Regions from separate parts of the Pantoea sp. X-Soil-ISGK-285 genome, predicted to be linked through region 1. Evidence: predicted binding sites of a transcription regulator. Region 1 holds the regulator's gene; the other holds the start of a gene.
The links. The regulator PhoB, encoded in region 1, activates phosphate uptake and scavenging genes when phosphate is short. The targets are predictions, from matches to a motif close to CTGTCATAAAACTGNCNNAT.

Region 1 (4,214 bases):
CTGGCTTTGGCGTTGAGAAAGGCGGCGAACTGGCCCTGTGACAGCATCATCGAGCGGGTAAACCTTTCAAAATCGAGCCCGGAGAGGGTTTCGATCAGCTTCAGCTTGTCACCGACTTTATCGGCAACAATGATGTTGTCGGCGCAGCGTGCCAGCTCAACGCGCGGTGCCTGAAGTTTGCCGTCGGCAGTGCCGCGCGCGCGGTTCTGGCTCCAGAAGGCGCGCCAGGCTTCTCCTTTGATCTCAAACTCCACCTCGGCCAGACATTCGGCACAGTCGCGGGTCATCAGCGCATTCTGGCTCTGTGAAATCGCGCCCAGGCGCGGAGTCTGGTGATAGAGCGCCAGGCAGATGGCGTCCAGCAGGGTGGTTTTACCGGCGCCGGTGGCACCGGTAATGGCGAACAGGCCGTTGCTGGCGAAAGGTTCGGCGCGAAAATCGATGAACCATTCACCGCGCAGGGCATTGAGGTTTTTGAACCGTAGCGTGAGGATCTTCATTGGGTCTCTTCCATGGCGGCCAGCGTCTGGCGGAACAGGGTGGTCATCTCGGCGATTTGCTCTGGTTGCAGCTCCTCATCCAGCGCCAGCCGGCGGGCAAAGACCTCCTCCACCTTCAGCTCACTCAGGGTTTCGTTGTCGAGCCGCGCCAGGCTCTGTTGTCGCTGTTCACGGCTGCGGCGGAGCAACAGGACTTCGACCGGCAGCGTGGCGGTCAGGGTTTCTACCTGACGCTGCAGATCGCTGAGGTACTCCTGGGTGGTGACTTCGATGTCGAGCCAGGTCGGCTTCTCCTGCTCTGCCGTGCTGAAGGCATTTAACTGTTCTGCAATCTGCGCCAGCGATCCTTTCAGCACCTGCATCGGCTGCGCCTGTGGCACCACCAGCGGCGTGACCGATTGCAGGCCGCTGGTGGTGAGTTCCAGCAGGAAGACGCTTTTTTCTGTGCCCAGCTCGTCAAAGCTCAGCGGAATCGGTGAGCCGCTGTAGCGGATATGCTCGCTGCCCGCGACGCGCTGGGCGCGATGAATATGCCCCAGTGCGATATAGTCAGCCGCGGGAAACACGCTGGCCGGGAAGGCATCCAGCGTCCCGATATAGATGTCGCGCACCGAATCGCTCTGGCTGACGCCGACGGTGGTGAGATGGCCGGTGGCGATAATCGGCAGTGCATGGCCCAGCGCCTGGGCGGCGGTGAATCGCTGCTGATAGTGGTGGGCGATCGCTTCCAGCAGCGAGGTCTGCTTGTCGCGTCCCGACTGACCCGCCCGGCTGCGCAGGATATCGCGCGGCCGCAGATAGGGAATCGCACACAGCAGCGCGCCCGGCTCGCCCTGGCGGGTGTTGAGCAGCAGCACATCATCCTTCTCCTGCGGGGTGGCGATCACCCGGGTATTGAGACAGGCGAGCAGCTCACGCGACTCATTCAGCGTGGCAACGGAATCGTGGTTGCCCGCCAGCACAATCAGCTGACAGCCGCTGGGCTGCAGCGCCACCACAAAGCGGTTGAACATTTCGCGGGCGTAGCTGGGCGGTGTACCGGTATCAAACAGATCGCCTGCGATGATCAACGCATCCACCTGATGCTGTTCAATCTGGATCAACAGCCAGTCGAGAAATGCCTGATGTTCGGCTGCCCGACTTTTGTTGTAGAAGAACTGCCCCAGATGCCAGTCCGCAGTATGAATGATGCGCATGATGAGTCCCTGCCGTTGTGATTCGCCCGGCGATTATACTGGCTCTGCGGCCAAAGCAAAAAATTGTCGCTGCGCTGTCATAAATGATTACCAGTGAGGTTACAGGCAGGTTATGTTTTTCATAAAAGTGTCACAAATCTGACGCATAATGGCGCCGCGAATCTCAGTGACATCCGTCATAATCAGCAGGAGTAATAATGGCTAAGCGCATTTTGGTTGTGGAGGATGAAGCCCCCATCCGTGAAATGTTGTGTTTTGTTCTGGAGCAGAACGACTATCAGCCAATCGAGGCGGAAGATTATGACAGCGCCGTTGGCAAGCTGATTGAACCCTGGCCCGATCTGATTTTGCTGGACTGGATGTTACCCGGTGGCAGCGGTATTCAGTTTATCAAACATCTGAAACGCGAGGCGATGACACGCGATATCCCGGTGATGATGCTCACCGCGCGCGGCGAAGAGGAGGATCGGGTGCGCGGCCTGGAAGTGGGTGCCGATGATTACATTACCAAACCCTTTTCACCTAAAGAGCTGATGGCGAGGATCAAAGCGGTGATGCGCCGTATTTCGCCGATGGCCGTGGAAGAGGTGATTGAGATGCAGGGGCTGAGTCTGGATCCCTCCTCACATCGCGTGATGTCCGAAACCACGCCGCTGGAGATGGGTCCCACCGAATATAAGCTGCTGCACTTCTTTATGACCCACCCGGAACGCGTTTACAGCCGCGAACAGCTGCTGAACCACGTCTGGGGCACCAATGTGTATGTGGAAGATCGTACTGTCGATGTTCACATCCGCCGTTTACGTAAAGCGCTGGAAGTGTCCGGCCACGATCGCATGGTACAAACCGTTCGCGGAACAGGGTATCGTTTCTCTGCCCGCTACTAAACGGAGCCTTAACCGTGCTGGAACGCCTCTCCTGGAAGAGATTACTGACAGAACTGCTGCTGGTCTGTCTGCCCGCAGTGCTGCTGGGCCTGCTGTTCGGCGGTCTGCCCTGGTGGCTGCTGCTGAGCGTGCTGACGGTGCTGTTGTGGCATTTTCACAATCTGATGCGGCTGTCGCACTGGCTGTGGATCGACCGCACCATGACGCCACCGGCCGGGCGTGCCAGCTGGGAACCGCTGTTTTATGGTCTTTACCAGATGCAGCTCCGCAACCGGCGGCGACGGCGTGAACTGGGCAATCTGATTAAGCGTTTCCGCAGCGGTGCCGAGTCGCTGCCGGATGCGGTGATCCTGACCACCGAAGAGGGCACCATTTTCTGGTGTAACGGCCTGGCGCAGCAGCACCTGGGTCTGCGCTGGCCGGAAGATAATGGCCAGAATATCCTCAATCTGCTCCGTTATCCGGAGTTCTCGCGCTATCTTCGCCAGCGCGATTTCGACAAGCCGCTGACGCTGGTGCTGAACAACAAACTTCATATGGAGTTCCGCGTCATGCCCTACAGCGAAGGGCAGTGGCTGCTGGTGGCGCGTGATGTCACGCAGATGCATCAGCTGGAAGGGGCGCGCCGCAACTTCTTTGCCAACGTCAGCCATGAATTGCGCACACCGCTCACGGTGCTGCAGGGCTATCTGGAGATGATGAACGACTCGGTGATGAGCGAGCCTTCGCGCAGCAAAGCGCTGCACACCATGTCGGAGCAGACGCGCCGCATGGACAGCCTGGTCAAACAGCTGCTGACGCTGTCGCGCATTGAAGCCGCGCCCGCGATCGATCTGAAAGAGAAGGTCGATGTGCCGGTGATGCTGAAACTGCTGCAGCATGAGGCGGCAACGCTGAGTGGCGGCCGTCACGACATCCATTTCCATACCGATCCCCATCTGAAAGTGTTCGGCAACGATGAACAGCTGCGCAGCGCCATCTCCAATCTGGTTTACAACGCGGTAAACCACACACCGGATGGCACGCGAATTGATATCAGCTGGCTGCGCGGCAAACAGGGGGCTATCTTCCGGGTGTGCGATAACGGGCCGGGCATCGCCTCAGAACATATTCCGCGTCTTACCGAGCGTTTCTACCGGGTCGATAAAGCGCGTTCGCGTGCGACCGGCGGCAGCGGGCTGGGGCTGGCGATAGTGAAACATGCTCTGAGCCACCATAACGCCCGGCTCGATATCACCAGCGTGCCGCACAAGGAGACCTGTTTTACCTTTACGCTGCCAGCGAGGTTGATTGTCAGCAGCGTGATGCAGGAGAATGCCGTTCATTAATTGCTGCCGGATCTCCCTGATGCGCATCCTTCTTTTGTTGATCGTTACTCTGCTGCCGGGCCTGGCACTGGCCCAGCCCGGCGCGCTCTCCGGCAATCTCAGCAGCGTCGGATCGGATACGCTGGGTTATCTGATGACGCTGTGGGGCGAAGATTTCAGTCGCCAGGCGCCGGGCGTCAATGTCCAGGTTCAGGCCTCCGGCTCTTCTACTGCGCCGACCGCGCTGGCGGCAGGGGCAGCACAACTCGGTCCGATGAGCCGCCCGATGCAGGCAGATGAACGCCAGGCCTTTGAGGCGCGCTA
Region 2 (4,214 bases), 960 kb from region 1:
ACGCGCATCCGCACGTCTCAGAGCACATCATCATCGTGCACAACGGCATCATTGAAAATCATGAGCCATTGCGTGCTGAACTGATCGCGCGCGGTTATGTCTTTGCCTCTGAAACGGACACCGAAGTGGTGGCGCATCTGGTTCACTGGGAGCAGAAGCAGGGCGGTTCGCTGCGTGAAGTCGTACTGCGTGTGATTCCGCAGCTGCGCGGTGCCTATGGCATGGTGATCATGGACAGCCGCGATCCGTCACTGCTGGTGGCGGCCCGTTCCGGCAGCCCGCTGGTGATTGGTCGTGGCATGGGCGAAAACTTTATCGCCTCGGATCAGCTGGCCCTGCTGCCGGTGACCCGTCGGTTCATCTATCTGGAAGAGGGTGATATCGCCGAAATCAGCCGTCGCGATGTCACGGTGATCGACCGTGAAGGCAACACCGTGACCCGTGCCGAGATCGAGTCGAACCTGCAATATGATGCCGGTGACAAAGGCATTTACCGTCACTACATGCAGAAAGAGATCTACGAACAGCCCATGGCGCTGAAAAGCACCCTGAGCGGTCGGTTCAGCCAGGGTCAGGTTGATCTCAGCGAACTGGGCGCGGGCGCAGAAGCGCTGCTGAGCCAGGTTGAGCATATCCAGATTATCGCCTGCGGCACCTCCTACAACTCCGGCATGGTGTCACGCTACTGGTTTGAGTCGCTGGCAAACCTGCCCTGTGATGTCGAGATTGCCTCGGAGTTCCGCTACCGCAAATCAGCCGTTCGCAAAAACAGCCTGCTGATCACCCTGTCGCAGTCGGGTGAAACGGCAGATACTCTGGCGGCGCTGCGTCTCTCTAAAGAGCTGGGCTACCTGGGCTCGCTGGCGGTCTGCAACGTAGCCGGTTCGTCACTGGTGCGGGAATCTGACCTGGCACTGATGACCAAAGCGGGCACCGAAATTGGCGTCGCCTCTACCAAAGCGTTCACCACCCAGTTAGCGGTGCTGCTGATGCTGGTGGCGAAACTGGGCCGTCTGAAAGGGATGTCAGCCGAGACTGAGCATGAGATCGTTCATGCACTGCAGGCGTTGCCGAACCGGATTGAGCAGATGCTGGCGCAGGATAAGCTGATTGAGAATCTGGCGGAAGGCTTCTCTGACAAGCATCACGCGCTGTTCCTGGGGCGTGGCGATCAATATCCGATTGCCATGGAAGGGGCGCTGAAGCTCAAGGAGATCTCCTACATTCATGCGGAAGCCTACGCCGCAGGCGAGCTGAAACATGGCCCGCTGGCGCTGATTGATGCGGACATGCCGGTGATCGTGGTAGCACCTAACAACGAACTGCTGGAGAAGCTCAAATCCAACATCGAAGAGGTACGCGCACGCGGCGGCCTGCTCTATGTCTTTGCCGATCAGGATGCGGGCTTCAGCGACAGTGACGGCATGAAGATCATCCCGTTGCCGCATGTCGAAGAGGTCATTGCGCCCATCTTCTACACGGTGCCGCTACAGTTACTCTCCTATCACGTCGCCCTGATCAAAGGGACCGACGTCGATCAGCCACGTAACCTGGCAAAATCGGTTACTGTGGAATAACCGGGTGGGCCCCGTCGCGGGCCCACTTTGCTCTGGTCCTCTGTCATATAACTGTCATATTTCGTACATTTCACTGTCATCAAACTGTCCTATTTTCCCTCCTGCAGCAATCACAGATTCTTACTAAAACGGCCCCAAGCCTGACTTTTCTCCCCTGGAGGGAATATGACACTGATGCGTAGCACCGTAGCCCGAATCCTCGCCACCACCTTCGCCGTAAGCGCGGTATCTGCTTTTGCGGCAACCGATCTCACTGGCGCAGGCGGGACGTTCCCGGCGCCGGTTTATGCCAAGTGGGCAGCAGAATATCAAAAAGCCACCGGTAGCAAAGTTAACTACCAGGGTATTGGTTCATCTGGCGGCGTGAAACAGATCATCGCTAAAACCGTCGATTTCGGTGCGTCCGATGCGCCAATGAAAGATGAAGATCTGCAGAAAAATGGCCTGTTCCAGTTCCCTACCGTGATCGGTGGCGTGGTACTGGCGGTTAACCTGCCGGGTATCAAGTCAGGTCAGCTGACGCTGGATGGCAAAACCGTCGGTGATATCTACCTCGGCACCATCAAAAAGTGGAACGACCCGGCGATTGCCAAACTTAACCCAGGCGTGAAACTGCCAGAGACCAACATCAACGTAGTACGTCGCGCTGACGGTTCAGGCACCTCGTTCGTCTTCACCAGCTATCTGGCGAAAGTGAACCCGGACTGGAACAGCAAAATTGGTAAAGGTAACACCGTTAACTGGCCGGTCGGTCTGGGCGGCAAAGGCAACGACGGCGTCGCCGCGTTTGTTCAGCGTCTGCCGGGTTCAATCGGCTACGTGGAGTACGCCTACGCCAAACAGAACAACCTGACCTACACCAAACTGATCGATGCCGATGGCAAAGCGGTCGCCCCAAGCGAAACCAGCTTCAGTAATGCCGCGAAAGGCGCTGACTGGAGCAAATCGTTCGCGCAGGATCTGACCTTCCAGAAGGGCGCTGATGCCTGGCCAATCTCGTCAACCACCTTTATTCTGATCTACAAAGATCAGGCTAATGCGGCCAAAGGCGCTGAAGTACTGAAATTCTTCGACTGGGCTTACAAAAGCGGCAGCAAAACCGCCACAGCGCTGGATTATGCTGCGCTGCCAGAGAGCGTGACTGAACAGATTCGCGCCGCCTGGAAAGCCAACATCAAAGACAGTTCTGGTAAAGCGCTTTATCAGTAATTGACCGACCCTGACCGGACAGCAGTCCGGTCAGACTCAACGGGCGGCGTCATGCCGTCCTGATAACTTCTGAAGACTGAGACTTCTATGGCTGCAACGAAGCCGGCATTCAAAGCCCCAGGCAAACAAGGTGACAGAATTTTTGGCGCGCTGGTCAGGCTGGCTGCGCTGATTGTCCTGTTACTGATGGGCGGCATTATTGTCTCCCTGATCATCTCCTCGTGGCCCAGCATCCAGAAGTTTGGTTTCGCCTTTTTGTGGACCAAAACCTGGGATGCGCCCAACGAACAATTTGGTGCACTGGTACCGATCTACGGCACCCTTGTGACCTCCATTATTGCCCTGATTATCGCAGTACCGGTGAGTTTTGGTATCGCGCTGTTCCTGACCGAACTCGCGCCAGGCTGGCTGCGTCGCCCGCTGGGCACCGCCATTGAGCTGCTGGCGGCCATTCCCAGTATTGTTTATGGCATGTGGGGTCTGTTTGTTTTCGCGCCGCTGTTTGCCGAATACTTCCAGACACCGGTCAATGACGTGCTATCGGGCATTCCGATTGTCGGCGAGCTTTTCTCCGGCCCCGCTTTCGGTATCGGCATCCTCGCGGCGGGTGTGATTCTGGCGATCATGATCATCCCTTATATCGCCTCGGTGATGCGCGACGTCTTTGAGCAGACCCCGGTGATGATGAAAGAGTCAGCCTACGGCATCGGCTGCACCACCTGGGAAGTGATCTGGCGCATCGTACTGCCCTTTACCAAAAATGGCGTGATTGGCGGTGTGATGCTCGGACTGGGTCGTGCGCTGGGTGAAACCATGGCGGTGACTTTTATTATCGGCAACACCTACCAGCTCGACAGCCCGTCGCTGTTTATGCCGGGTAACAGCATCACCTCGGCGCTGGCCAACGAGTTCGCTGAAGCGGAATCGGGCGTGCACGTCGCCGCGCTGATGGAGCTGGGACTGATCCTGTTTGTGATTACCTTTATCGTGCTGGCGATTTCAAAGCTGATGATTATGCGGCTGGCGAAAAGTGAAGGAGCGCGCTCATGACCACAATTGAAATTCAGGCGCGCGCCGAACTGGACGCATCACGCCGTAAAATGCAGTCCTGGCGCAGCACTAAAAATAAAATTGCGCTGACGCTGTCGCTGCTGACCATGGCTTTTGGCCTGTTCTGGCTGGTGTGGATCCTGTTCACCACCGTATCGCGCGGCGTGGATGGGCTCTCCTGGTCCCTGTTCACTGAATCAACGCCACCACCCAATACCGCAGGCGGCGGGCTGGCTAACGCCCTGGCGGGCAGCGGATTACTGATTTTCTGGTCTACCTTCTTCGGCACACCGCTGGGCATCATGGCGGGTATCTATCTGGCGGAATATGGGCGCAAGTCGCCACTGGCAGAAGTGATCCGCTTTATTAACGACATTC

Region 2: the regulator PhoB is predicted to act here: its motif matches at 1,618-1,637, upstream of pstS (phosphate ABC transporter substrate-binding protein PstS).

What each region holds. Positions count from the first base shown of each region.
Region 1 covers NZ_AP035938.1:974,371-978,584, forward strand. Annotated here, with positions in the region: gene AC6I8B_RS04455 (AAA family ATPase) at 1-500, opposite strand, end outside; gene sbcD (exonuclease subunit SbcD) at 497-1,696, opposite strand; gene phoB (phosphate response regulator transcription factor PhoB) at 1,894-2,583, shown strand; gene phoR (phosphate regulon sensor histidine kinase PhoR) at 2,598-3,911, shown strand; gene AC6I8B_RS04475 (PstS family phosphate ABC transporter substrate-binding protein) at 3,931-4,214, shown strand, end outside.
Region 2 covers NZ_AP035938.1:12,553-16,766, forward strand. Annotated here, with positions in the region: gene glmS (glutamine--fructose-6-phosphate transaminase (isomerizing)) at 1-1,577, shown strand, start outside; gene pstS (phosphate ABC transporter substrate-binding protein PstS) at 1,743-2,786, shown strand; gene pstC (phosphate ABC transporter permease PstC) at 2,874-3,836, shown strand; gene pstA (phosphate ABC transporter permease PstA) at 3,833-4,214, shown strand, end outside.